2 regions of the Sodalis sp. RH16 genome follow, and region 2 is predicted to be linked to the other one. Evidence: predicted binding sites of a transcription regulator. Region 2 holds the regulator's gene; the other holds the start of a gene.
The links. Region 2 encodes PurR, which represses purine synthesis genes. Its sites were predicted from a motif close to CANGCAAACGTTTGCNTG; they were not measured.
Positions count from the first base shown of each region.

Region 1: carA (glutamine-hydrolyzing carbamoyl-phosphate synthase small subunit) is a predicted target of PurR. The motif match lies at 6,805-6,822, and genes of this name have one in related genera.

Region 1 is NZ_CP178737.1:442,066-456,895, reverse strand. It holds gene ribF (bifunctional riboflavin kinase/FAD synthetase) at 1-715, shown strand, start outside; gene ileS (isoleucine--tRNA ligase) at 748-3,564, shown strand; gene lspA (signal peptidase II) at 3,564-4,070, shown strand; gene fkpB (FKBP-type peptidyl-prolyl cis-trans isomerase) at 4,076-4,549, shown strand; gene ispH (4-hydroxy-3-methylbut-2-enyl diphosphate reductase) at 4,530-5,480, shown strand; gene dapB (4-hydroxy-tetrahydrodipicolinate reductase) at 5,759-6,580, shown strand; gene carA (glutamine-hydrolyzing carbamoyl-phosphate synthase small subunit) at 7,046-8,194, shown strand; gene carB (carbamoyl-phosphate synthase large subunit) at 8,209-11,436, shown strand; gene ACL2XJ_RS02025 (threonine/serine ThrE exporter family protein) at 11,616-12,386, shown strand; gene ACL2XJ_RS02020 (threonine/serine exporter) at 12,383-12,847, shown strand; gene folA (type 3 dihydrofolate reductase) at 12,969-13,451, shown strand; gene ACL2XJ_RS02010 (hypothetical protein) at 13,690-14,322, opposite strand; gene apaH (bis(5'-nucleosyl)-tetraphosphatase (symmetrical) ApaH) at 14,508-14,830, opposite strand, start outside.
Region 2 is NZ_CP178737.1:4,746,094-4,760,923, reverse strand. It holds gene rnt (ribonuclease T) at 1-501, shown strand, start outside; gene ACL2XJ_RS21675 (Grx4 family monothiol glutaredoxin) at 628-975, opposite strand; gene ACL2XJ_RS21670 (hypothetical protein) at 1,107-1,286, shown strand; gene ACL2XJ_RS21665 (C40 family peptidase) at 1,368-2,264, shown strand; gene ACL2XJ_RS21660 (YnhF family membrane protein) at 2,290-2,379, opposite strand; gene purR (HTH-type transcriptional repressor PurR) at 2,579-3,595, shown strand; gene cfa (cyclopropane fatty acyl phospholipid synthase) at 4,023-5,174, shown strand; gene ACL2XJ_RS21645 (riboflavin synthase subunit alpha) at 5,276-5,929, opposite strand; gene ACL2XJ_RS21640 (MATE family efflux transporter) at 6,182-7,555, shown strand; tRNA gene ACL2XJ_RS21635 (tRNA-Val) at 7,722-7,798, shown strand; tRNA gene ACL2XJ_RS21630 (tRNA-Val) at 7,807-7,883, shown strand; gene pykF (pyruvate kinase PykF) at 8,392-9,804, shown strand; gene ACL2XJ_RS21620 (major outer membrane lipoprotein) at 10,243-10,479, shown strand; gene ACL2XJ_RS21615 (L,D-transpeptidase family protein) at 10,685-11,716, opposite strand; gene sufE (cysteine desulfuration protein SufE) at 12,266-12,685, opposite strand; gene sufS (cysteine desulfurase SufS) at 12,713-13,936, opposite strand; gene sufD (Fe-S cluster assembly protein SufD) at 13,920-14,830, opposite strand, start outside.

The DNA.
Region 1 (14,830 bases), 1.8 Mb from region 2:
GGATAAAGTGAAGTACCTGGCCCAGGCCGGGGTGGACATAGTACTCTGTGCGAAGTTTGATCAGCATTTTGCCGCCATGGACGCCCGGACGTTTGTTTCCCGGCTGCTGGTGGACAAGCTCGGCGTCAGGCTGCTTTGCGTGGGTGATGATTTTCGGTTCGGCGCCTGCCGGGAGGGTGATTACGCCTTTTTGCAGCAGGCGGGTACCGACGCGGGTTTTGATGTCATGAGCACCGCGACCTATACCGAAGGCGGCTTGCGTATCAGCAGCACCGCGGTACGGGAAGCGCTGAATACCGATCTGCTTGCCGAGGCCGAAATGCTGCTTGGCCATCCCTACCGAATTTCCGGCCGGGTGGAGCACGGCGACGAGCTGGGCCGTACCCTGGGATTTCCCACCGCCAACGTCTCGCTGAAAAAGCGGCCGGCGCCCATTAACGGCGTGTATGCGGTGGAGGTCCTGGGTCTGTCGGCCATGCCGCTGCCGGGCGTGGCGAACATCGGCACCCGACCCACGGTGGCCGGGCTGGTGTCGCGGCTGGAAGTCCATTTGCTGGATACGTCGATGGACCTGTACGGCCGCCATATCGAAGTGGTGTTTCGTGCTAAATTGCGTAATGAACAACGGTTTGCCTCCCTTGATGAGTTGAAGCGGCAAATCCAGAATGATGTGGTGACCGGCCGGACGTTTTTCGCACTGACGGCGCCCTTTTAAACTCTCAAACCGAAAACGGAACCGAGAATCGAATGAGTGATTACAAAAATACCCTGAATTTGCCGGACACAGGGTTCCCGATGCGCGGCGACCTGGCCAAGCGCGAGCCTGGCATGCTGCAACGCTGGTATGAACAGGACCTGTACGGGATTATCCGCCGTGCCAAGAAAGGTAAAAAAAGCTTTATTTTGCATGACGGCCCTCCCTATGCGAACGGCAATATTCATATCGGTCATTCGGTTAACAAGATTCTCAAAGACATTATCATCAAATCCAAAGGGCTGATGGGCTATGACTCGCCTTACGTGCCCGGCTGGGATTGCCACGGGCTGCCGATTGAACTGAAGGTTGAGCAGTTGATCGGCAAACCGGGTGAAAAGGTCAGCGCCGCCGAGTTTCGCGCCGCCTGCCGTAAATACGCCGCCGAACAGGTTGCCGGTCAGAAAAAGGATTTTATCCGTCTCGGCGTGCTGGGTGATTGGGAACATCCCTATCTGACGATGAATTTCGGCACCGAAGCCAATATCATCCGCGCGTTGGGTAAAATCATCGAAAACGGCCATTTGCAAAAAGGGGCCAAGCCGGTGCACTGGTGCATCGATTGCCGTTCCGCCCTGGCGGAAGCCGAGGTGGAATACTACGACCGCACATCCCCTTCCATCGATGTAGCGTTTCAGGCCGTGGATGCCGCCGCGGTGGCGGCGAAATTCGGCGTTTCTGCTTTGAACGGACCGCTGTCGCTGGTCATCTGGACCACTACGCCCTGGACCTTGCCCGCGGACCGGGGAATTTCCGTGCACCCGGATTACGACTACCAGCTGGTGGCCGTGGACGGGCAGAACTGGATCCTGGCCGCCGACCTGGTGGAAAGCGTTATGGCGCGGGCCGGCGTCGCCCACTGGACCGTTCTGGGCAGTTGTAAAGGCAGCGCGCTGGAACTGCTGCGCTTCCAGCATCCGTTCATGGCATTCGACGTGCCGGTGATACTGGGGCAGCACGTGACGCTTGACGCCGGTACCGGCGCGGTACATACCGCCCCCGGCCACGGTCCGGACGACTATGTTATCGGCCAGCAGTACGGTCTGGAAGTCTCCAATCCGGTGGGGCCGGACGGCTGCTTCCTGCCCGGGACCTATCCCGGGCTGGATGGCGTACAGGTCTTCAAGGCCAACGATTTGATAGTGCAGCTGCTGCGTGACCGCGGCGCGCTGGTGCATGTGGAAAAACTGCTGCACAGCTACCCCCACTGCTGGCGCCACAAGACGCCGATTATCTTCCGCGCCACGCCGCAGTGGTTTATCAGCATGGATAAAAAGGGACTGCGCCAGCGCTCTTTGGAGGAAATCAAGGATGTGCAGTGGATCCCCACCTGGGGCCAGGCACGCATCGAGAATATGGTGGCCAACCGCCCCGACTGGTGTATCTCGCGCCAGCGCACCTGGGGCGTGCCGATGTCGCTGTTCGTGCATAAAAACACCGAGGAGCTCCATCCGCGCACCCTGGAATTGATGGAAGAAGTGGCGAAGCGGGTAGAGCAGCAGGGTATCCAGGCCTGGTGGGATTTGGATCCGGCGGAGCTGCTGGGGGCCGAGGCGGCCGACTATGTCAAGGTGCCCGATACGCTGGATGTCTGGTTTGATTCGGGATCCACCCATTCGTCGGTGGTGGCGGTGCGGCCCGAGTTCGCCGGCCACGAGCCGGACATGTACCTGGAAGGCTCCGATCAGCACCGCGGCTGGTTTATGTCATCGCTGATGATCTCCACCGCCATGAAAGGCAGGGCCCCGTACCGCCAGGTGCTGACCCATGGCTTCACCGTCGACGGGCAGGGACGCAAAATGTCCAAATCCATCGGCAACACCGTCAGTCCGCAGCAGGTGATGGACAAGCTGGGGGCGGATATTCTTCGCTTGTGGGTCGCATCCACCGATTATACCGGTGAAATCGCGGTATCGGATGAGATCCTCAAGCGCTCCGCCGATTCCTATCGGCGCATACGTAATACCGCGCGCTTCCTGCTGGCCAACCTGAACGGCTTCGACCCGGCGCTGCACAGCGTTAAGCCGGAAGATATGGTGGTGCTGGATCGCTGGGCCGTGGGCCGGGCGCAGGCGGCTCAGGCCGACATTATCGCCGCCTACGACAGCTATGACCTGCATAACGTCGTGCAGCGCATGATGCAGTTCTGCTCGGTGGAAATGGGCTCTTTCTATCTTGATATCATCAAGGACCGGCAGTACACCACCAAGGCAGACAGTATCGCCCGCCGCAGCTGCCAAACCGCCCTGTACCATATCGCCGAGGCGCTGGTGCGCTGGATGGCGCCGATTCTCTCCTTTACCGCCGACGAGATCTGGAGCTTTATGCCCGGAAAACGCCAGCAGTACGTCTTTACTGAAGAGTGGTATGACGGCCTGTTCGGGCTGGACGAAGGCGAGACCATGAACGATGCTTACTGGGAGCAGGTGCTGAAAGTACGCGGCGAAGTGAATAAAGTGCTGGAGCAGGCCCGTGCCGATAAGCGTATCGGCGGCTCCCTGGAGGCCAGCGTCATCCTGTACGCCGATGAGTCCCTGGCGCCGACCCTGCGCGCCCTGGGAGAGGAGCTCTATTTCGCCCTGTTGACGTCCCGGGCGGAAGTGGCGGATTACGGCGCGGCGGGCGATGATGCCCTGCAGGCCGAAGGCCTGAAAGGGCTGAAAATTGCACTGGCGAATGCCGAGGGCCGGAAGTGTCCCCGCTGTTGGCATTTTGAGACGGATATCGGCGCCGACCCCGAACATCCGGAAATCTGCGGCCGCTGCGTCACCAACGTGGCGGGCGCCGGCGAAGAGCGTAAGTTTGTCTGATGAAAACACCCCTGATGTCAACCGGATTGCGCTGGCTGTGGCTGGCGGTAGTGGTACTGGTCATTGATCTTGGCACCAAGCAGTGGATTATGACGCACTTTATGCTGCATGAAACGATGGCGATCATACCCTCTGTGAATTTTTTCTATGCACAGAATTTCGGCGCGGCCTTCAGCTTCCTGGCGGATAAAGGCGGCTGGCAGCGCTGGCTGTTTGCGCTGATTGCCCTGGTTATCGCCATTGCGCTGCTGTTTATGATGTACCGGTCGGATTATCGGCAACGGATGTCCAACTGCGCCTATGCCCTGATTATCGGCGGCGCGTTGGGCAACCTGTCCGATCGGCTGGTGCACGGCGTGGTGATTGACTTTATTGACGTCTATGTCAATGAATGGCACTGGCCGACGTTCAATGTGGCGGATTCCGCTATTTGTATCGGTGCGGTATTGATCGTGCTGGAAGGGTTCTTCCGCCCTTCCGATCGGGCCGCCAAGCAGAAAGGCTGAGTAACATGACCGAGCAGGTGCAGTCCGACAGCGCGGTGCTGTTGCATTTCGATCTCAAGCTTGAGGACGGTACCCTGGCGGAATCCACTCGCCGGGAGAATAAACCGGCGCTGTTCCGCCTGGGGGATCAGAGCCTGTCGAAGGGATTGGAGCAGGCGCTGCTGGGATTGCGGGTGGGGGATAAAAAATCCTTTTCCCTGGGTCCCGAAGAGGCGTTCGGGCCCTCGAATCCCGATTTGGTCCAATTTTTCTCGCCGCGGGATTTTCTGGATACCGGCGTGCCCGAAGCGGGCACCATCATGCTGTTTACCGCCATGAACGGTAATGAAATGCCTGGGGTGGTCCTGGCGGTGACGGATGAATCCGTCACGGTGGATTTCAACAATCCGCTGGCCGGCCGCCGGGTTTATTTTGATATCGATGTCTTGGCTATCGATCCGGAGCAGGAGGAGGATAAAAATGCGCATATTGCTGGCTAACCCCCGCGGATTCTGCGCCGGTGTCGACCGGGCAATCAGTATTGTGGAACGGGCGCTGGAAATCTACGGCGCCCCCATCTATGTCCGCCATGAAGTCGTGCACAACCGCTATGTGGTGGACGCGCTGCGCGCCGGCGGCGCGATCTTCATTGAACAAATCGATGAGGTGCCGGACGGCTCCATACTGATTTTTTCCGCCCACGGCGTATCGCAGGCGGTGCGCAACGAGGCGAAGAATCGGGATCTGACGGTATTCGACGCCACCTGTCCCCTGGTGACCAAGGTGCATATGGAGGTGGCGCGCGCCAGCCGCAAAGGCACTGAGGCGATTCTCATCGGCCATGCCGGGCATCCTGAAGTGGAAGGCACCATGGGGCAATACAGCAATCCGCAGGGCGGCATGTATCTGGTGGAATCGCCGGCGGATGTCCGCAAGCTACAGGTCAAGGACGAGGCCAATCTCACGTTCATGACCCAGACCACGCTTTCCGTCGACGATACCTCCGAGGTTATCGATGCGCTGCGTGAACGCTTTCCCCAGATCATCGGGCCGCGTAAGGACGATATCTGCTACGCCACCACCAATCGCCAGGAAGCAGTGCGGGACTTGGCGTCCGAGGCGGACATCGTGCTGGTGGTGGGCTCAAGAAACTCCTCCAACTCCAACCGGCTGGCGGAACTGGCCCAACGGGCGGGTAAGCCGGCCTATCTCATCGATACCGCCGCGGATATCCAGGAGAGCTGGCTGCGGGGCATGGCGGTGGTGGGCGTGACCGCCGGGGCCTCTGCCCCGGATGTGCTGGTGAAGGCGGTGATTGAGCGTTTACGTGCCTTGGGCGGCGTAGATGTCGAGGAGCGCCGGGGACGGGAAGAGAACATCGTGTTCGAAGTGCCGAAAGAACTGCGGGTAAAAGTGCAGATTGTGGAATAAGCCGGACGACTATCTCATTATGCTGAAAAACCCGCTTGGGGTTAAAGCGTACAGGGACGTATTTACAGCAGGGTTGCCGTTTCGCTACGATCCGGCATCTTGTTCCCACTGGACACCTTGCTTTTCAGTCAAATGAATAAAAATTCATTTTACCCCGAGTCATTTCCGCTAATATCCCTCCTTTTTTATCATATTATCCTTATCACCGGTTAAATAAACTGGCGGCGGCCGGCGCCTCCGGTTAACCTGACACTGATTTTTCACTTAGCAGAGAGAGCATGGATATGACACCAATCCGCATAGCCGTCGTCGGGGCAGGGGGCCGCATGGGCCGGCAATTGATCCAGGCGGTGCAACAATCTCAATCCGCTTGCCTGGGGGCGGCGATTGAGCGTGAAGGCTCAAGCCTGATGGGTACCGATGCCGGTGAACTGGCGGGTTTAGGTCATATTGATGTCAGGGTCGGCCATAGCCTGGACGCGGTAAAAGACCGGTTTGACATATTGATTGATTTTACCCGCCCCGAAGGCACCCTGGAATACCTGGCTTTTTGCCAAACCCATGGCAAAGGCATGATTATCGGCACCACCGGCTTTGATGAGGGGCAAAAAGACCTCATTCAACAGGCGTCCCGGGATATTCCCATTGTTTTTGCCGCTAATTTCAGCGTCGGCGTGAACGTAATGCTAAAGTTGCTTGAAAAGACCGCCCGGGTGATGGGTGAGTATTGCGACATCGAAATAATCGAGGCGCATCACCGCCATAAGGTGGATGCCCCCTCCGGTACCGCCCTTGCCATGGGCGAAACCATTGCCGGAGCCTTGGGACGCCAGCTGAAGGATTGCGCCGTGTACAGCCGCGAGGGCCATACCGGCGAGCGTAAGCCCCATACCATCGGCTTTGCCACCGTGCGCGCGGGTGATATAGTGGGTGAGCATACGGCGATGTTTGCGGATATCGGTGAGCGGGTAGAGATAAGCCATAAGGCTTCCAGCCGCATGACCTTTGCCAATGGCGCCGTTCGCGCGGCGATATGGCTGAATGGTAAAAAAGCCGGGCTCTATAATATGGCGGATGTGCTCGATCTCGGTAATTTATAGACAGAAAAAAATATATATGTGAATGATGTATTTTTATGTCTATGATTTTAATAAGATATATTTTATCATTTTTAAAACATTTTAATAATATACGCTTGCCTGGTTTTTTTCATCAAAATCGTTATAAATAGCGTTTTTAAGAAGTATTTTTCATTAAAACCTTCGCGTTCCCGCCAAAAACGTTCCTGGCGGGAAAATGCTTCATTGATATTCCCTGTTTTTGTCAGGCAACCGATTACTTTTGCTCTTTTACAGTGCTTTTTAACCGGTTCGCTCTGCTTAACAGGTGAAATGACGATTAATTGAATGAATTATTGTTGCGGGGGTAGACAAGTGCCCTATGCATCATTAAAATGCGCCCAATTTGCCAAAAATCCACCTTGAAGGTGTTTTTTGCATTGATTTAGACCGTTAAATCTGAATTAATATGCAAATACAATGACTGAATATTCCTTGGAGGGTGTTTTGATAAAGTCAGCGCTATTGGTTCTGGAAGACGGAACCCAATTCCACGGTCGGGCCATCGGGGCGGAGGGTACGGCAGTGGGGGAAGTGGTCTTCAACACCTCGATGACCGGATATCAAGAAATTCTCACCGATCCCTCCTACTCCCGCCAAATCGTTACTCTCACTTATCCCCATATCGGCAATGTCGGCACTAATCCAGAAGATGAAGAATCCTCCTGCATTCAGGCCGAGGGCCTGGTTATCCGGGACTTGCCGCTGATAGCGAGCAATTTCCGCAGCACCGGCTCCCTGTCTGACTATCTTAAAAAGAATAACGTAGTGGGCATCGCCGATATCGATACGCGTAAACTGACCCGGCTGCTGCGGGAGAAAGGGGCGCAAAACGGCTGTATCATCGCAGGCGATGCTCCCGATGCCGGGCTGGCGCTGCAAAAAGCGCGGCAATTCCCGGGTCTCAAGGGCATGGATCTGGCAAAGGAAGTCAGCACCACCGAACAATATCCCTGGACCCAGGGCAGCTGGCGTCTTGAAGGCGGCCTGCCGGCCCCTGCTTGCGCCGACTCACTGCCGTTCCATGTGGTGGCTTACGATTACGGCATAAAACGCAATATCATGCGCCTTCTGGTGGATCGCGGCTGCCGCCTGACGGTGGTGCCGGCGCAAACCCCGGCGGCGGACGTCCTGGCAATGAACCCGGACGGCATCTTCCTGGCGAACGGTCCCGGCGATCCGGAGCCTTGCGATTACGCTATCGCCGCCATTAAAACCTTTCTTGAAACCGACATACCGGTGTTCGGCATCTGCCTGGGGCATCAGCTGCTGGCGCTGGCCAGCGGCGCCAAGACCCTGAAAATGAAATTCGGCCACCACGGCGGCAACCATCCGGTGAAGGATTTGGACGCCAACCGGGTAATGATAACCGCGCAAAACCATGGTTTCGCCGTGGATGAAACGTCGCTGCCGCCTACGCTGCGGGTCACTCATGTCTCGCTGTTCGACGGTTCGCTGCAGGGCATTTGCCGCACCGATAAACCGGCGTTCAGCTTCCAGGGGCACCCGGAGGCCAGCCCCGGCCCCCATGACGCGGGTCCGCTGTTCGATCACTTTATAGAATTGATTAAGTCATATCGTTCTCAGGCGAAATAATCAGGAGCCAAGCAATGCCAAAACGTACAGATTTAACCAGTATCCTGATTCTGGGTGCCGGCCCGATAGTCATCGGCCAGGCGTGCGAGTTCGATTATTCCGGCGCGCAGGCCTGCAAGGCGCTGCGTGAAGAAGGTTACCGGGTGGTGCTGGTGAATTCCAACCCGGCCACCATCATGACCGACCCCGATATGGCGGATGCCACCTATATCGAACCCATACACTGGGAAGTGGTGCGCAAAATCATCGAGAAAGAGCGTCCCGACGCCATACTGCCCACCATGGGCGGCCAGACGGCGCTGAACTGCGCGCTGGATCTGGAGCGTGAAGGGGTGCTGGCGGAATTCGGCGTCACCATGATAGGCGCCACCGCCGACGCCATTGATAAAGCGGAGGATCGGCGCCGCTTTGACCAGGCCATGAAAAAAATCGGCCTGGAAACCGCCCGTTCCGGCATTGCCCATAATATGGAAGAAGCGCTGGCGGTGGCCGCCGACGTGGGGTTCCCCTGTATTATCCGCCCTTCCTTTACCATGGGCGGCTCCGGCGGCGGTATTGCCTACAATCGTGAAGAGTTCGAAGAAATCTGCGAACGCGGCCTCGATCTCTCCCCCACCACCGAACTGCTGATCGATGAGTCGCTCATTGGCTGGAAAGAGTATGAGATGGAGGTGGTGCGGGACAAAAACGACAACTGCATTATCGTCTGCTCCATTGAAAATATGGACGCCATGGGCATTCACACCGGCGATTCCATTACCGTCGCGCCGGCGCAGACCCTCACCGACAAAGAGTATCAAATCATGCGTAACGCCTCCATGGCGGTACTGCGTGAAATCGGCGTGGAAACCGGCGGATCGAACGTGCAGTTCTCGGTGAATCCGGAAAACGGCCGGCTGATTATTATCGAAATGAATCCGCGCGTATCCCGCTCATCCGCACTGGCGTCGAAAGCCACCGGTTTCCCCATCGCCAAGGTGGCCGCCAAGCTGGCGGTGGGTTATACCCTGGATGAGCTGATGAACGACATTACCGGCGGACGTACGCCGGCCTCCTTCGAGCCCTCCATCGATTATGTCGTCACCAAGATACCCCGCTTCAATTTCGAGAAATTCGCCGGCGCCAACGATCGGCTGACGACCCAGATGAAATCCGTGGGGGAAGTCATGGCCATCGGCCGCACCCAGCAGGAGTCGCTGCAAAAAGCGCTGCGCGGGCTGGAGGTGGGCGCCACCGGTTTTGATCCCAAGGTCAGCCTGGATGACCCGGAGGCGCTGACGAAAATCCGCCGCGAGCTGAAAGATGCCGGCGGCGACCGCATCTGGTACGTCGCCGATGCGTTCCGCGCCGGGCTGTCAGTGGACGGGGTGTATAATCTCACCAATATCGATAAATGGTTCCTGGTGCAGATTGAGGAACTGGTCCAGTTGGAAAACGAGGTGGCGAAGCAAGGCGTTACCGCCCTGGACGCCGGCTTCCTGCGCCGGCTCAAACGCAAAGGGTTCGCCGATGCGCGCCTGGCCGCCCTGGCGGGCGTATCGGAGGGGGAAATCCGCAAACTGCGGGAAGAGTATAATCTCCATCCGGTTTACAAGCGGGTGGATACCTGCGCGGCGGAATTCGCTACCGACACCGCCTATATGTATTCCACTTACGATGAAGAGTGTGAATCCAACCCGACCCGGGATCGTGAAAAGATCATGGTGCTGGGGGGCGGGCCCAACCGTATCGGCCAGGGTATCGAATTCGACTACTGCTGCGTGCACGCGTCGCTGGCGCTGCGGGAAGACGGCTACGAGACCATTATGGTCAACTGCAACCCCGAAACGGTGTCCACCGATTACGATACCTCCGACCGGCTTTATTTCGAACCGGTGACCCTGGAGGATGTGCTGGAAATCGTGCGCGTGGAGCAGCCTAAAGGCGTTATCGTGCAATACGGCGGCCAGACCCCGCTGAAACTGGCCCGTGAACTGGAAGCCGCCGGCGTGCCGATTATCGGCACCAGTCCGGATGCCATTGACCGCGCCGAAGATCGCGCCCGTTTTCAGCAGGCGGTGGAAAGGCTGGGTCTCAAGCAGCCGGCCAACGCCACGGTGACCACCATCGATCAGGCGGTGGAGAAGGCGGCCACCATCGGTTATCCGCTGGTGGTGCGGCCCTCCTATGTCCTGGGCGGCCGGGCGATGGAAATCGTCTATGACGATGTTGATCTGCTGCGCTATTTTCAAACCGCGGTCAGCGTGTCCAACGATGCCCCGGTATTGCTTGACCGGTTCCTGGACGATGCGGTTGAAGTGGATGTGGACGCCATTTGCGATGGCGAGCAGGTGCTTATCGGCGGCATCATGGAGCATATCGAGCAGGCGGGGGTGCACTCCGGCGACTCGGCCTGTTCGCTGCCGTGTTATACCCTTAGCCAGGAAATTCAGAATGTCATGCGCCGCCAGGTGGAGAAGCTGGCGTTTGAGCTGCGGGTCCGCGGCCTGATGAATGTGCAGTTCGCCGTCAAGGCCAACGAAGTCTATCTCATCGAGGTGAACCCCCGCGCCGCGCGCACCGTGCCGTTTGTCTCCAAGGCCACCGGGGTGCCGTTGGCGAAGGTGGCCGCCCGGGTCATGGTGGGACAATCCCTGGCGCAACAGGGTGTGACCAAAGAGGTTATTCCGCCTTATTACTCGGTGAAGGAAGTGGTGCTGCCGTTTAACAAATTCCAGGGCGTCGACCCGATCCTCGGGCCGGAAATGCGTTCCACCGGCGAAGTGATGGGCGTGGGGCGGACATTTGCCGAAGCTTTCGGCAAGGCCATGCTGGGCAGCCAGTCGCACATGAAAAAAACCGGCCGGGCCTTGCTGTCGGTGCGTGAGGGGGATAAAGGCCGCGTGGTGGATTTGGCGGCCAAACTGCTGAAGCACGGCTTTGAGCTGGATGCGACCCACGGTACCGCGGTCGTGCTGGGGGAGGCGGGCATCAATCCCCGGCTGGTGAATAAGGTCCATGAAGGGCGTCCCCATATCCAGGACCGCATCAAAAACGGCGAATACAGCTATATCGTCAATACCACCGCCGGCCGCCAGGCCATTGCGGATTCCAAGCTGATCCGGCGCAGCGCGCTACAGTACAAGGTGCATTACGACACCACCATGAACGGTGGTTTCGCTACCGCCATGTCGCTGAATTCAGACCCCACCGAGCGGGTTATTTCCGTTCAGGAGATGCACCTTCAGCTCAATAAAGCCTGATAGCCGGGCCGCAAGCCGACAGGTTTCCGTCCTCTTGCGGCCCGGGCGGGTCTGTCCTGGAATGCGGTCCTGATTGTCGTCCTAACAAAGGCTTGCTGACGGATTTTTTACGTGTTATTAAACAGCATCTTTGGGCTTAGGCACTCGGGGTATGGCAGGGCATGGCAACGGTTAAGGAAATGTCAGAGGACCACCAGCGGGTTATTACCCGGCTCTGTATCGAGTGCGCGATATTATTGCTGCAGCATGGCGCTGAAAGCATGCTGGTGGAGCAGCTATCCACCCGGCTGGGGCTGGCGCTGGGAGTAGAGCGGGTGGAAAGCTCCATTTCCGCCAATGCCGTGGTGCTCACCACCATCAATAAAGACTTTTGCCTGACGTCAACCCGTAAAAATAACGATCGCGGCATCAATATGCATGTCGTCACCCAGGTGCAGCATATCGTCATCATGGCTGAGCACCATTTACTGGATGCGGAGGATGTGGCCAAGCGGCTGGGAAATATTCGGCCGCTGCGTTATCCGCGCTGGCTGATGGTCTGTGTGGTCGGCTTATCCTGCGGCTGCTTTAGCCGGCTCAACGGCGGCGGCTGGGATGCGTTCGCCGTCACCCTGTGCGCCAGCGGCCTGGCCATGTATGTCCGTCAACTGCTGACCGCGCGGCAAATGAACCCTCTGATTAATTTTTGCATCACCGCGTTTGTCGCCACCTCCGCTTCGGGCTTGTTAATGCGTTTGCCGGTATTCCACGACACGTCGCTGGTGGCGATGCCCGCGAGCGTTCTGCTGCTGGTGCCGGGCTTTCCGTTGATCAATGCGGTGGCGGATATGTTCAAAGGCCATATCAACACCGGTTTGGCGCGCTGGACCATGGCCAGCCTGCTGACGCTCTCTATCTGTATCGGTATCGTCCTGGCGATGGCGGTATGGGATTTCAAGGGGTGGGCATGAATCTGCTGCTGGCGTTGCTGGAGGACATGGTATTGGCCGCCGTGCCGGCCCTGGGGTTCGCCATGGTGTTCAATGTACCGGCCAAGGCGCTGCGTTATTGCGCCCTGCTGGGAGCCATCGGCCATGGCTCGCGCACGCTGATGATACACTATGGCCTGAACATTGAGTGGGCCACCCTGCTGTCCTCTATTTTAATCGGTGTGATCGGTATCCACTGGTCTCGCTGGCTGCTGGCCCATCCCAAAGTCTTTACGGTGGCGGCGGTCATTCCGATGTTTCCCGGTATTTCCGCTTACAGCGCCATGGTGGCGGCGGTGCAGATTTCCCATCTGGGCTATAGCGAGGCGCTGATGTCGACGCTGGTAACGCAGTTTCTCAAAGCGGGGTTTATTGTGGGCGCCCTGTCCATCGGCCTCTCTTTACCGGGACTATGGCTTTACCGCAAACGCCCGGGCGTGTGAGACCCCTAACCCGGCAGGATAGGCGCTTTCCGAATTTTGCCGGTGGAGTGGGGCGGCCCTATCGACGGCAGTTTGTAGTTTCCGTATAGTGGCAGCAATTTTATAGCCGGTAAGAGTTTATATGATTATCAGTCTGATTGCCGCCCTGGCGGTAGATCGCGTGATTGGCCTTGAAAACGCCATGCCCTGGCACCTGCCCGCCGATCTGGCATGGTTCAAACGAAACACCCTGAATAAACCGATCATCATGGGCCGCAAGACCTATGAATCCCTTGGCCAGCCTTTGCCGGGCCGCCGGAATATCGTGCTCAGCCGCCATCCCGCCGCCGGCGATGGGGTCATCTGGGCGGCATCGGCATCAGACGCCCTGGCTGCCGCCGGCGAGGCGGAGGAAGTCATGGTAATCGGCGGGGGGAATATTTATCAGCAGTTCCTGCCCCGTGCTCAGCGATTATACCTGACCCATATCGACGCGGAAATCGACGGCGACACCTACTTTCCCGATTACGAGCCGGATCAATGGCAATCCACCTTCAGTGAATTCCACGATGCCGACGACAAGAACAGCCACAGTTTCTGTTTTGAAATTCTGGAGCGGCGTTAGCTTTTCTTGCTAGGCCGGCTGAGTCCCTGTCGCCGGCTGAATATTTATCCACACGCGTGCCAGGGTACCGCGCCGTGGAGGATGGCTTTCTGCGATTCAGGCACAGAAAGAGATGCAAAGAACGCAGTTTTTTTAATAAAAAGGATTTTAATAAGATATTGCCGAAACAATGCTAGCGGATGAATATTCCCGAAACCATGTAAGCCTGGCCTCGGGAATATTTGTGAAATGATCGGGTTTAATTATGTTGTTCAGCTTTAGCCGCGGTGTAATGCCAGTTGTCTTTCAAATCCTTCAGAATTTTCAATATCTGCGTTCTAAACGCTTCTCGACCTTCGGCAGTACTGAAAACATTGCCGTGCCGCTGTGGATTAAGATCGCCAAAGCTCTTAAATGGATGGCCGCAAAGCTCTTTTTGTAATGTATTGAGCGCTAACGTTTTATTATATTCATCGCCATTTTCGGATGTAGAACAAAGATAGAGATCGGTAATCAGCGCTCTTAAAAAGTTGTGCTTGTTAGCCCCTTCAATCCGTTCATTAATAAGATATTCAATATTATCATAGGAAATCTCCCTGCTATCATCTTCTAAATAACGTATTAGCGGTTCAAGAGTCGATAAACCCCCACACAGGCTTTTGGCGCACGCAGTCAACTGGGCTTTAATGGATTGCGCGAGTGCGGCCATTTCTTCGGCGCTCTTTAATGGCGGTTGGACGGCGGCAGTAGACTGGCTGTGTTCGTTTCGAGGGGACAACGCGGCGTTATAGCCTCTGGTAAAGTATTTGCCTAATGAGGTAAGTAACGCCGGTATGGTTTTATCTTGGGCAACAGTTTTGACAAATGCTTCATTCACAATCGCATTATTCATATTTGAGTCCTTTCTAAAAGGCATTACAGCCCCGGAGGACTGTATCGTAGCCGACATCTGGTTTTGTCCGTTGAGGGTTGTGCCCCAGCCAATAACCCTGGCTGCATGATACGTTTATTGGGGAGTGGTAATATCTAATAAAATAAAAAGCTAATAAAAAAATGAGTAGATTTCGCCTGCCGGTATTATTCCACCGGCATTGCTTCAATGCCGCTTTCACCCCGGCGGTTGGACGGTTGCCGGAAATACTGCTTATCTTCCCAGCGCAGCATGGTTAATTCGCCGCCCCAGCAGCAGCCGGTATCCAGGGCATAAATACCCTCCGGAGTGCCTTTTCCTTCCAGCGAGGCCCAATGGCCGAAAACAATGCCGTACTCTTGCGCCACTGGTCCGGGCAACAAAAACCAGGGGCGCAGGGGAGGGGGGGCGCGATCCGGCGCATCTTTGCTTATCATGTCCAACTGGCCGTTGGGAAAACAAAAACGCATTCGGGTAAAGGCGTTGGTGC
Region 2 (14,830 bases):
CAAACGTTGCACTTTCATGTCGAACCTTTCCCCGGATCGCTGTTACAGCCGGAGGCGCTGGCGTTTAACGGCATCGATCCGTCCAATCCTTTACGCGGTGCGGTAAGCGAATACGATGCGCTGCATGAAATCTTCAAGATGGTGCGCAAAGGCATAAAGGATCAAGGCTGCAACCGTGCGGTAATCGTGGCCCATAACGCAGGTTTTGATCATGGTTTCCTGATGGCGGCGGCGGAACGCGCCAATCTCAAACGCAATCCGTTTCATCCTTTTGCCACCTTCGACACCGCGGCGCTGAGCGGACTGGTGCTTGGGCAGACCGTATTGGCGAAAGCCTGCGCCGCCGGAGGAATTGAATTCGACAGCCGCCAGGCCCATTCGGCGCTGTACGATACCGAGCGGACCGCCGAGCTGTTTTGCGAACTGGTGAATCGCTGGAAGCGTCTCGGGGGTTGGCCGGTACCGCCGCTCGGCGACGATAGCAGCGGCGAAACTGATTAAATCAAATCACGGAGATGGCCGAACAGCGGGAGAGCATGTTTGTTTTGACCATAAAATCAAAGCCAATCCCAGCGATAGGATTGGCTTTTTCTGTTCTGAACGCTCAGGCTAGAAGCCCTCACTGACTCAATTGGACGGCTGATCTTCCTGAGAACCGTATTTCACCGCGGTTTCTTTGATAAGCGGCTGTAGCTCGCCGTGCTGGTACATTTCAAGAATGATATCGCAACCGCCAATCAGTTCACCATCCACCCATAATTGCGGGAAGGTCGGCCAATTGGCGAATTTCGGCAGTTCGGCCCGAATATCCGGATTCTGCAGGACATCCACATAAGCGAAACGCTCGCCGCAGGCGGAAAGCGCCTGTACCGCTTGCGCGGAAAAACCGCAACCAGGCAATTTCGGAGAGCCCTTCATATAAAGAAGAATCGGGTTTTCAGCAATTTGCTGCTGAATTTTTTCAATCGTCGTCATTGTCTCGCTTCCTCAAGCCATAAGCTGGCCTTATCTGCTCTGGGCGGGATTATGCTCAGAATCACTATTCTAACGATTACCGTATAAATAGATAAACGTTTTTTTGCCCGCCATAGCCCGCACGGACAAAGATGCGCAGCACCTTAATAAAGGATAACACCAAAGGCGGCCTTTTACCCGGCGCCGGGGCATGGCTGCCAAACTCTTTTTTAACAATTGAAAAACTGTTGAATTTTGCGCCAAATTATGCCGATGAATGCAACAAATATGCAGTCGTTCACGTTTATTCACAATATGATGATAATTCATGATGCAAAGTAGGGGTAAATAGCTTAAATTCCTTTGAGGCATTTATAACCCCCTCTTTGGGGCCACAGAGGATAGCGTTAATCATGCGTTTATGCTTTACGCTTTTTGTGTTGCTTTTTACTCAGTTATTTTTCAATTTGGCGCATGCCGCGCCCAATGCCGGTATCAATGCCGACCAGCGAAAATCACAGTCCAGTACGGCTAAAACAGGTGACCGACGCAAACGAAAACCTCTTAAAGAGGTGTTGAAGATAACCAAAAAAAGCAAACCGGTGACCGAGCAGAAAATCACCCGTCATAGCACAGACAAACCAAAAGAGCTCGTTGCTGAAAAAAGCAGCAATAAAAAATTACATTCCATACCCGTCGCCAAAGCGAAAGAGCCGGCCGTCGAAAAAAACCACGTTAAAAAATTGCATCCAATGCCCCCCGCAAAAAAAATAGCCAAGTTTACCCCGCCGAAAAAAGGCTACAAAAAGGGTTACGGCAGGCATCGGATGAAAGAAAGCGCCACGCTCGATCTCATTGCCAACGATCAACCCATCATCATGAGCGATAGCCACAAAAAACGCTATCAGCATGCCAAATTGACGGCGATGAACAAGCTGATGTCCCAGATGGGCAAGCCTTATCGCTGGGGCGGCATGTCGCCCAATACCGGGTTCGATTGCAGCGGCCTGATCTATTATGCTTATAAGGACGTGGTACGGATTCATATGCCCCGTACCGCCAATGAAATGTTTCATTTACGCGATGCGGCGCCGGTGAAGAAAGACGATCTGGAAAGCGGCGATTTGGTTTTCTTCCATATCACCAACCGCGGCGCGGCGGATCATGTGGGCGTTTATTTGGGCAACGGACGGTTTATCGAATCCCCCCGCACCGGCCGCGATATCCGCATCAGCTATCTGAATGAAGATTATTGGGCGGATCACTATGTCGGCGCCCGCCGGGTCGTGACGCCGAAAACCATTCGCTGAAAGGAAAAAAAGGCGCCTGGGCGCCTTAATTCATTACCGCGGTAAAGCTGAACGCAATGATCACCAGCAAGGAAAATACCGTGGTCATTAATGACAATTTGAAATCGCTGCTCATCACTTCTCCTTATCACTACACCTATCGCTGAACGGGATATCTTTACACCCGTAGGTTGTAAGCAGTGTCGCATAACCCGATTAAAAAAGCTTGCCGGGCAGCAACTCCCGAGCATATTTATCTTTATCGCTTTCACTTTAGTGCCGAATCAAGGAAAATTGGCGATTTATTTATTTCGGCGTACAGGAGTTCTACACGCATGGCAACCATTAAAGACGTGGCGAAACGCGCCGGGGTATCCACCACTACGGTGTCACATGTCATCAATAAGACGCGATTTGTGGCGCAAGAGACCAAGATCGCCGTTTTGGAGGCCATCGGGCAGCTGCACTATTCCCCCAGCGACGTGGCGCGCAGCCTTAAGATCAACCGCACAAAATCCATCGGCCTGCTGGCCAGCTCAAGCGAAGCGCCCTACTTCGCGGAAATTATCGAGTCGATTGAGCACCACTGTTTTGTGCGGGGATATACCCTTGTGCTGTGCAACTCCCATAACGATCTGAACAAACAGGGCGCCTATCTGGCGATGCTGGCGCAAAAACGGGTGGACGGGTTGCTGGTGATGTGCGCCGAATATCCCGAACCGTTGCTGAATATGCTGGAAGAGTATCGCCATATCCCCATGGTGGTCATGGATTGGGGCGAAGCTCGCCGGGATTTCACCGATACCATTATCGACAATGCCTTCGCCGGGGGTTACATGGCGACCCGCTATCTGATTTCCAGGGGGCATCGCGATATCGGCGCCATACCCGGCCAACTGGCGCGCAATACCGGGGGCGGCCGTCATCGCGGCTACCTGCGGGCCCTGGAAGAAGCCGGCATCGCCATTCCCCATCAATGGATTGTGCAGGGGGATTTCGAACCGGAATCCGGCTATCAGGCCATGAAACTCATTCTGTCCAGGCCGCAAAGGCCCACGGCGGTATTTTGCGGCGGTGATATCATGGCCATGGGTGCAATGTGCGCCATTGATGAAATGGGCATGAAGGTTCCCGATGACATCTCAATTATCGGTTATGATAATGTGCGCAATTCGTGCTTTTTTACCCCGTCATTGACTACCATTCATCAACCCAAAGAAGAGCTGGGCGAGGCCGCGCTGACCATGCTGCTGGACCGTATCACCAGCAAACGGGAAAACGCCAGGATTATCGAAGTGCATCCCGCCCTGATTGTACGCCGTTCGGTGGCCGACGGCCCGTTTCGCTCCTGAAGGGCGGCGCACGGCCTCCTGAGCCCCTTATCAAAGGTGATTCGCTCCCGAATGTAATAATATATTTCATACCGCCGAATGTGCCTGATGAGTTATTGTTTCGATAGGAAATCATTAACTTATCTGTGAAATACATTATTCTGTCAGCTATTGTCTAAACCGGAATGCAGGCTTATACTCAATATCGTTAACAAATATAACGAGTTGTCTAATAATTTTGCTTTAAAAGAATGTCGTGTTTTTACATGGCGTCATCCTATTTATGAAGCGCCCGTCTGACAAACAGTCTATTGGTGTTTTTTATATTCCTCTGTTTATTGTGGTACATCCGACACCACGGATACCCGTGGATGATTATAAAAGCCCGCAGGTATCGGCTACGCTTTTCCTGACGGGGTTATAACAGAAGAAAGGTGATGGAGAAGCTATGAGTTCCTCGTGTGTTGAAGACCTGAGCTTTCATGATAATGCTTGGTATCGAATCATCCATGAAATGCTTGCTGAGGCAGGTGTAAAGATCAACGGCGCAAGGCCGTTTGATATTCATGTCAAGAACCCGGAATTTTTTAAACGCGTGCTAGAGGACGGGTCATTGGGGTTGGGTGAAAGTTACATGGACGGCTGGTGGGAATGCGAGCGACTGGATATCTTTTTTCAGCGCGTTTTAAGAGCCGGTTTGGAAAATAAGCTTCCCCGGCATTTCAAGGATGTTATGCGCGTTGCCGCCGCGCGGCTCATGAATCTTCAGTCTAAAAAACGGGCTTGGATTGTCGGCAAAGAGCATTATGACTTGGGTAATGACCTGTTCAGCCTGATGCTGGATCCCTATATGCAGTATTCGTGCGGCTATTGGAACAAGGCCACCACTCTGGAGGAAGCGCAGCAGGACAAGCTCAGGATGATCTGCGAAAAGCTGCAGTTAAGACCGGGCATGACGCTGCTGGATGTGGGCTGCGGCTGGGGCGGGCTTGCCGCTTATGCGGCCAAGAACTACGGTGTTTCGGTTCAGGGGGTGACTATCTCCGCTGAACAGCAGAAACTGGCGCAGGATCGCTGCGAAGGTTTGGACGTCACTATCTCGCTGCAGGATTACCGCGACCTCAACGTGCAATTCGACCGTATCGTTTCGGTGGGCATGTTTGAGCACGTAGGTCCGAAAAACTACGCCACCTATTTCGACGTCATTGATCGCAACCTGAAACGCGACGGCCTTTTCCTGCTCCATACCATCGGATCCAACCAGACCGATATGAACGTGGACCCCTGGATCGACAAATACATCTTCCCCAATGGCTGCCTCCCTTCCGTGCAGCATATCGCGCGGGCCAGCGAGAAGCATTTTGTTATGGAGGACTGGCATAATTTCGGTGCCGATTATGACAAAACGCTGATGGCCTGGTATGAACGTTTTCTCGCCGCCTGGCCGACGTTATCGGGAAATTACTCGGATCGATTCTTCCGGATGTTCTGCTACTACCTGAATGCCTGCGCCGGCGCTTTTCGCGCCCGTAACATCCATTTGTGGCAGGTATTGTTCAGCCCGCAAGGGGTTGAAGGCGGGATTCGTGTGCCCCGCTAAGCGTCCATTGCGGTACGTTCTTTTGGACTTTCCGCTCCAACGCTTTATTGCCCTGGACGGGCAATAAAGCGTCCCTATCCCGACAGTCGGGATACAGCGTTTTACCTCATGTTAACTTCGTGTCCGGCAGCGACGGCCAGTGCGGCCTCCCGCTGCGCCAAAACCCGTTCAACGGTGTCCACAACCGCCTGGGTTTGCGGATCGATTTCAATATTCACCCGGTTTCCCAGGCGTTTCTTGCCGAGTGTTGTCCTGGTGAGGGTTTCCGGAATCAAGTGGACGCAAAATTTATCCGCGGCAACCTCTCCGATGGTCAGGCTGATGCCGTCGATACCGATATAGCCTTTGTACAGCACATATTTCATCAACTCCTTGTCCGGCATTTTAAACCAAATCTGCCGGTTGTTTTCCGAGGTGACGATTTTAACGATTTCCGCGCTGCACATGATATGGCCGGACATGACATGGCCGCCAATCTCGGCGTTGAACGTAGCGGCACGCTCCACGTTCACCTCATCTCCCACCTGTAATTCCCCGAGGTTGGTAATGCGCAGCGTTTCTTTCATCAAGTCGAAGCTCGCCACATCTCCCTTGATGGCGCTCACCGTCAGGCAGCAGCCGTTGTGGGCCACCGATGCCCCGGTCTCAAGCCCGTCCAGCAGCGCCGGCGGCAGTTTAATGTAATGCGTGCGGAAGTTGGTTTTTTCATCAATTTCCACCACCGACGCGGTGCCCTGAACAATACCCGTAAACATGGCCTTGACCTCTTTTAATGACACCTTAAAAAGATGGGTATTATATTGCCCCAATTTCAGGTGAAAACCAAATACCCTCCCGCGGCGAAACGCTATGCACGGAAAATGTGCATTATTGCACTGGTATAAAGCAGGGAATCCATTACACTATGCCTCAGAAACGCCGCATAAATTACCGCTTAAATTCACTCATAATCATTAATTTATCTGCAGCTTGTATTATTTTTAATCCATAACATCATAGGTGCCTGCGTGCAGAAGTATTTCCTCGAAGCGCGTACATTATTGTCGCTGGCCTTACCGGTGATCCTTGCGCAAATCGCTCAAACCGCCATGGGCGTGGTGGATACCGTGATGTCCGGCTCCGTAAGCGCCACCGACATGGCCGCCGTCGCCGTCGGTACTTCCATCTGGCTGCCCGCTATTTTATTCGGCCACGGTCTTATCATGGCGCTGACGCCGGTCATTGCCCAACTAAACGGTTCCGGCCGGCGCGATCGCATCGCCTTTCAAGTGCGCCAAGGGTTTTGGCTGGCCTTGTCCGTCTCGCTGCTGATTATGTTCCTTTTGTATCATTCCAGGTTTGTCATCGGCAGGATGCATCATGTCGATCCCGCCCTGGCGCAAAAAGCCGTCGCCTATCTGCATTTTCTGCTGCTGGGGGCGCCGGGGTATCTGTTTTTCCAGGTGCTGCGCGGCCAATGCGAAGGTCTTTCCAAAACCAAGCCAGGCATGGTCATCGGTTTCCTCGGCCTGGCGGCTAATATTCCGATCAATTATGTGTTTATCTACGGCAAGCTGGGTATGCCGGCCCTGGGCGGTGTGGGCTGTGGCATCGCCACGGCGTCGGTGTATTGGATTATGTTTGGGGTCATGTGGCTGTATGTGCGCCGGGCCGGCACCTTTGCGGATTTCCGTACCGCCGTCGCTATCGTGCTGCCGCACTGGCCGACCCTGCGGCGTTTGTGCTCGCTGGGATTGCCGGTGGCATCCTCGCTCTTTTTCGAGGTGACGCTGTTTGCCGTGGTGGCGCTGCTGGTGACGCCGCTGGGCATTGTGTCCGTAGCCGGTCATCAAATCGCCCTGAACTTCAGCGCGCTGATGTTCGTACTGCCCTTGTCAATCGGGGTGGCGGCCACGATCCGCGTGGGTTTCCGCCTGGGTGAAAACAAGGTGGACGAAGCGCGGGTCGCCGCCTGGACCAGCCTGGCCGCCGGTGTGATGCTGGCCTGCGTGACGGCGATACTCACCTACCGGTTCCGGGTGCATATCGCCAGCTGGTATAATGCCACCCCGGCGGTAGTGAGCATGGCATCGCATTTGATGTCCCTGGCGGCGCTTTATCAGATTTCCGACTCAATCCAGGTCATTGGCAACGGCATCCTGCGCGGTTACAAAGACACCCGGTCGATATTTTTTATCACTTTTACCGCTTACTGGCTGCTGGGCCTGCCCTGCGGCTATGTTCTGGCGCTGACGGACTATGCGGTCCCCGCTATGGGCCCCAGCGGTTTCTGGATAGGTTTTATTATCGGCCTGACCTCGGCGGCAATCATGATGTCAATGCGCATACGCTGGCTGCAACGTCAGCCGCCGCTGCAGATTCTCCACCGCGCGGCGCGCTGAAACCATCGCCGGCAACGCGTCCCGGCGTGGACAAAAAAACGGCTTCCTGCACATTACGTCGGCAGTTGGATGACCTGGCGGGGAAAAAACGGTTTTTCCCCTTGCAAGGGTTGATAATGCCCGTTAATATTCGTCCCGCTGTCAGACTGGCAGTGTTGTCCGGTATGCGTTCTTAGCTCAGTTGGTTAGAGCACCACCTTGACATGGTGGGGGTCGATGGTTCGAGTCCATTAGAACGCACCATCCTTAGTGCGTCCGTAGCTCAGCTGGTTAGAGCACCACCTTGACATGGTGGGGGTCGGTGGTTCGAGTCCACTCGGACGCACCATATCCATTGTTTCCTTTCTTTTCTGATTTAACCCTTTTTTCCGTTTAAACTTCCATCTCACCCCCATCATCAGGCCGTTTGCGCCGATGCTTTAATATATTTGTAACATGGGACGGTTGGACATGAGTTAATTCCGTAGTACATATGTACAATAGTTGATAACAAAATTTTGCGTATATGCCAAAAAAGTCGCTTTTTGACGCCTAAAGCATTATTTGCGCTGTTTTTATCTTGTGTCCGCCGCCTCAATAACTATAATACGAAACGTTATTTCAATTGAATGGTTTCAGCCGATTGATTAGCCCCATACTAATTAAAATAGTCTTGCCTGTTAAACGTCCCCCGCTTTACCGGGCGACTTGTTTACATTTTTTTCATCTCTTTCTCACTTTTGTCACCTATCCTTGAACGTAGGGAACAGGCTCGCCGAGCTGCATATTTTCATCGTCGATACTCACCGGCGATACACCAGATTCATCATCCATCACAACTTGCAGATACCATTGTTATGAAAAAGACAAAAATTGTTTGTACCATAGGCCCGAAATCCGAATCCGTAGAGATGCTGACCAAACTGCTGGACGCCGGCATGAACGTTATGCGTCTGAATTTTTCCCACGGCGACTATGAAGAACATGGTCAACGTATCAAGAATCTGCGATCCATCCTGGCAAACACGGGCAAAAAAGCGGCTATCCTCCTGGATACCAAAGGCCCGGAAATTCGCACCATGAAATTGGAAAACGGCAGCGACGTTTCGCTGTTGGCCGGCCAGAGCTTTACCTTTACCACCGATCAAAGCGTTATCGGCAACAAGGAACGCGTTGCGGTGACCTACACCGGCTTCCCGCAGGATCTTTCCATCGGCAACACCGTTTTGGTGGATGACGGTTTACTGGGCATGGTCGTTACTGAAAAGACCGATACCACCGTGGTGTGTAAGGTCCTGAATAACGGCGACCTGGGTGAAAACAAAGGGGTTAACCTGCCGGGCGTTTCCATTGCACTGCCGGCCCTGGCGGAAAAAGACAAACGCGACTTGATTTTCGGCTGCGAACAAGGCGTCGATTTCATCGCGGCGTCATTTATCCGCAAACGCTCTGATGTTCTGGAAATCCGTGAACATCTCAAACAGCATGGCGGCGAACATATCCAGATCATATCGAAAATTGAAAATCAGGAAGGCCTGAACAATTTCGACGAAATTCTGGAAGCATCCGACGGCATCATGGTGGCTCGCGGCGACCTGGGCGTGGAAATTCCGGTGGAAGAAGTTATCTTCGCCCAGAAGATGATGATCGAAAAATGTAATCGCTCTCGTAAAGTCGTGATTACCGCGACCCAGATGCTCGACTCCATGATCAAAAACCCCCGCCCTACCCGCGCTGAAGCCGGTGATGTGGCGAACGCCATTATCGACGGCACCGATGCGGTTATGCTGTCCGGTGAGAGCGCCAAGGGCAAATACCCCCATGAAGCCGTCAGCATCATGGCCACCATTTGCGATCGTACCGACCGCGTGATGCCCAGCCGTATCGAAAGCATCAACGACAGCCGCAAACTTCGCATTACCGAGGCGGTTTGCCGCGGTGCGGTGGAAACTGCTGAAAAATTGGAAGCCCCGCTGATTGTCGTGGCGACCGAAGGCGGCAAATCCGCCAAAGCAGTGCGTAAATATTTCCCTAAAGCCGAAATCCTGGCGCTGACCACCAACGAAATAACCGCCCGCCAGCTGTTGCTGACCAAAGGCGTAACCTGTCAATTGGTGGACAAGATCGCTTCAACCGATGATTTCTACCGTATCGGCAAGGCGATGGCCCTAGAATGCGGCCTGGCGCAAAAAGGCGACATCATAGTGATGGTTTCCGGAGCCCTGGTGCCGAGCGGCACCACCAATACCGCTTCCGTCCATCAGCTGTAAGTCACCCTGTTTAAACCGAGCCCCCGCCTTGTCGGGGGCTTTTTTTTGCCGATTGTTCGTACCCTCGAGGTTTAAGCACGGGCTTTCATCCCAGCTTCGCCTTAGTTATAGCAACAGGTATAAGCCATAGATTTGCACAACTGTTTGCTCACCGTCTTAAATATGTTAATTCTCGCGATTCGCACCAGTCCCGCCAATAAAATCAACCCGCACAGCACAAAATAAACGATACTTTTTATCTCCCCTTTAATCAGAGTTATCTTATGGCACCTGGAAGTTACGCCTCTTTTTTTTAACGTCTCTGTAAAACAAGACGTTTCTTTGAGCATTCGGTCGAAATTAATCGTTTTACTAGTAAAATTATTTCTCTTTCGAAAATACTTTGTGTAATACTTGTAATGCTACATGGAGATTAACTCAATCTAGAGGGTATTAATAATGAATCGTACTAAACTGGTACTGGGCGCGGTAATTTTATGTTCTGCTATGCTTGCTGGCTGTTCAAGCAACGCTAAAATCGATCAGCTGTCCTCTGACGTTCAAACTCTGAACGCGAAAGTTGACCAGCTCAGCAACGATGTGAACGCTATTCGTTCCGACGTACAGGCTGCTAAAGACGACGCTGCCCGTGCTAACCAACGTTTGGATAACCAAGCTCACTCTTATCGTAAATAAGAGCTTCCTTGTTTAGAAAATGGCGCACATTGTGCGCCATTTTTTTTGTGCCGGGTTTGCCTTCTCGTTTATCCTTAGGAACCCTTTCTGCCGCTGCGCTGCAAGCCCCAAATCCCCTCATAGCGCTGTTTTATCCTCTGACTGACCCCACCACACGACCAATGACCCACAATGGCCAGGATTGCCGTTTGGCAGCCTTTACACGCTAGAGCGCGCCATCGCTTTCAGCAACCCGACTAACGGTCGCCGCAGGAGATGATTGGGGTACCGGCGCGGACATATCGGCCGGCGGCAAACTGTCTTCGGCAATACCGGAGGAAATCAGGATCGGCATACCGGCGCGGCGGACTATCGCTTCATCGGCGACCGTTTTATCCGAGGCTTTGTCGCCGATGAATTTTTTCACCTTTGGCGTAAGGGCGATGTGCATAGTCTGCGGATCGTCCTTATCGTTGCGGGACAAAGGCTGATGTACTTCCATATATCGCTTGCCGTCGGGTTCAACGGCCACCTTAATGGGTTCATTCACCACCTGCACCCGGGTGCCGACAGGCACCTGCTCGAACAATGCCTGGATATCATCGGGACGTAACCGGATACACCCGGAGCTGACCCGCATGCCGATGCCGAAATTGGCATTGGTTCCGTGGATAAGATAGGTCCCGCCGCCCGCCGACAGACGCAGGGCGAACAATCCCATGGGGTTGTCCGGGCCGGCCGGAACCACCGCCGGCAGCGTAATACCCTGCTCAGCCAGATAATGCTTGCGGATATTTGGGGTCGGCGTCCAGGTAGGGTTGGTGATCTTCTTGACGATGGAGGTAACCATGACCGGCGTATTACGACCCAGCTGGCCGATGCCGATGGGGTAAACGATGACGCTGTTGCCCCCGGGGGGATAATAAAATAGCCTCAGTTCGGCAAGATTGATGACAATGCCTTTTCGCGGAGCATCGGGCAACAGCATCTGCGCGGGAATGGTGAGCTCGGTACCCGGCGTCGGCAAATAGGGATCGGTGCCGGGATTGGCCTCCAGCATCGCCAATAAACCTATTTTATATTGCGCGGCCACCGCCTCCAGCGAACCGCCGTTATTGGCCACCGTGGCTATGGTATTCTCACCGATAAGGCGACTGTCAGGCGGCGGCAACGGATACTCGGTAGCCGCCGCGCTGCCGATGGCTCCCGCCAAGCAGGCGGCCATGGCAAAACCTATTAGGGTCAAGGTTCGATTCATAGTGTCTTCCTAGCAGTTTTTATTTTCAAATCCGGTTTTCCGGCAGACTTCTCACCGGCGGACAATAAACATCACCACCAATAGCAGCCGCCTGCCGACCCCTGCAATAAGAATTCGCCGATAAAAAGAGACAGGCGTAGCGCCCCATGCCACGGTAGGCCCGCCGGCGCCGAACGTGCAGCGAGCCTGTTAAAGGGAGACCGCGGCAATGGGGTCGAAGCCGCCGTCCTGCGGCGGCCGGAGCGCCCCATGCCACGGTAGGCCCGCCGGCGCCGAACGTGCAGCGAGCCTGTTAAAGGGAGACCGCGGCAATGGGGTCGAAGCCGCCGTCCTGCGGCGGCCGGAGCGCCCCATGCCACGGTAGGCCCGCCGGCGCCGATCGTGCAACGAGCCTGTTAAAGGGAGACCGCGGCAATGGGGTCGAAGCCGCCGTCTTGCGGCGGCCGGAGCGCCCCATGCCACGGTAGGCCCGCTATCACCGATCGTGCAACGAACCTGTTGAAGGAGGATCCTGCCGGTGGGGCATTTTGAGGACTGAGGCGTAGCCTTTTAATGCAATGCGGCGGCTTTTTTCCGAATGCCGCGCACCATGGCCTCCAACCCCTGGGAGCGGGACGGAGTGAGATGCTGGCTCAAGGCCAGTTCGCTGAAAAACGGCCGCACATCCTCTGCGACAATCTCCGAAGGCGCCAGGCCGTGATAAAAAACGAATACCGTGGCTATCAGTCCCTTCACAATGGCCGCGTCGCTGTCGCCGAAAAACCTCACTTCCCCCGTCTGGGGATCACGGTTCATAACGATCCACACCTGGCTCTGGCAGCCGGAAATCAAATTGCCGGCAATACGGGTTCCCGAGGGCAGCGGATCCAATTGAGCGCCCAATTCAATGATATACATATACTTCTCTTCCCAATTACTGCAGCGGGAAAAGTTACGCAGTAGTTTATTCTTATCCGGCAGATTCGCCATGACTCATGTTCTCCACAGGCGACGGATTCAGCCCAGCAAACGCCGGACTCGTACCAGACCGGTCACCAGCCGATCAATGTCCTCACGGGTGGTATACAGGGCCAGGGAGGCGCGACACATACTAGGCACCTGATAATAAGCCATCAGCGGCATCGCGCAATGGTGGCCGGTACGAATGGCAATACCGTACTGATCGAGGAAGCTACCCACATCATAGGCATGGTGTTTGCCCAGGTTGAACGCGATAACCCCAGCCCGATCCGCGGGACCATACAGGATCAAATCCGGCACCTGCTGCAATGACTCCAAGGCATAGTGCATCAGCTCGCCCTCGTACTGCCGGATATTATCCAGGCCCAGGCTTTCCACATAGCTCAGCGCCGCCCCCAAGCCCATCATGCCCGCGGTATTCGGAGAACCCGCTTCGAAACGCCAGGGCGGTTCGAGAAAGGTGGTGCCTTCCGTCAGGCTGACGGATTGGATCATCGACCCGCCCCCCTCCCATGGCGGCATCCGGTCCAGCAGCGCTTTTTTACCATACAGGATACCGATACCGGACGGACCATAAATCTTATGGCCGGAGAAGGCATAGAAATCGCAATCCAGCGCCTGCACATCCACTTTGCCATGCATGATGCCCTGGGCTCCGTCCACCAACACCACCAGATCGGCGGCAGCGCGAGCCCGTGCGATCAGCCTCTTCAACGGGTTTACGGTGCCCAGCACATTGGAAACCTGGGTGATGGCCAGCAACCGCGTACGATCGTCAATAAGCGAGGATAGCTTTTCCTCATCCAGCGTACCGTCCGCCAACAACGGCAATACCCTGACTTCCACCTGCCGTTCCGCGGCGATAAGCTGCCAGGGAACGATATTGGAGTGATGTTCCATTTCCGTCAGGATCAGATTATCCCCAGGCTGGAAAAATTGACGCCCGTAGCTGTTGGCCACCAGGTTGATACCCTCGGTGGTGCCTTTGACAAAGATGATTTCCTCATCCGATGCCGCATTGATAAAGCGCGCCGCCTGGGCTCGGACATCTTCCATCCGGGTAGTGGCTTGCGCGCTTAGGGTATGGATGCCGCGATGCACGGCGGCATAGCCCTGGCGGTAATAATCCCGTTCGGTATCAATAACGATATTGGGTTTCTGCGCACTGGCCGCGCTATCAAGATAGGTGAGCGGCTGTCCGTTAACGTCTCGTGCCAGAATGGGAAAATCCCCACGCACTCGTTCAATGGGATAGGACATGACTCCCTCCTTGCAAAGCATCGGCGATACGGGCCAATACGGTTTTCCGCACGACCTGGTTGTCCATCGCCTCGGTGATTTCGGCGGCAAACGCATGGATAATCATCTCCTGCGCTTCCTGGCGGGGAATGCCCCGTGAGCGTAAATAGAACATCTGCTCATCATCTATCCGGCCCACGGTAGCCCCATGGCTGCATTTGACGTCGTCAGCGTAAATTTCCAGCTGTGGTTTGGTGTCCACCTCGGACAGCCGGTCCAACAGCAGATTATTGTTGGTCATCCGTCCGTCGGTTTTCACCGCGTATTTGGCCACCTTGATAAGACCGTTGAATACGCCTTTGCCCCGATCGCGGGCAATGATTTTGTGCAGCTGGCGGCTCAGGCAATATCCTTTGTTATGCTCCAGATACGTCCGGGTGTCGGTCACGTCATTTTCCGACGGCAACAGCAGGCTGTTAATGGCCAGGTCGGATCCCTCGCCGTCAAGCCGGGCGCTTACCTGATGACGGGTCAGACCGGCGCCGAGCAAAAAGCTGTTGCTGCGTACGAAGGCGTCGCGGCCGATAACGATATCATCATGGGCAAAGTGGTAACTGGCGCGATTTTCAAACGCCAGCTTGATATGGCTTAACCGCGCGTTATCCCCCACCGTCATGGTAAGGCGGGCGCCGGTAAAATGCCCCTGCCCGTCCAGGCTGGCAAAATGTTCGATAACCTCGGCCTGCGCCCCGCGTTCCACATCAACATGGTGGCGGTAATGCAGGGTATTCAGCTCTTCGGCATCGTCAACGCCGCTGCTGATATGCAGAAGGTAGAGCGGTTTTTCCGCCGTTTTGCCGGCGGGCAGCCGGATACGGGTGGTTTCGCGGCTGAGGCTCTCGGTCAGATGCAAAA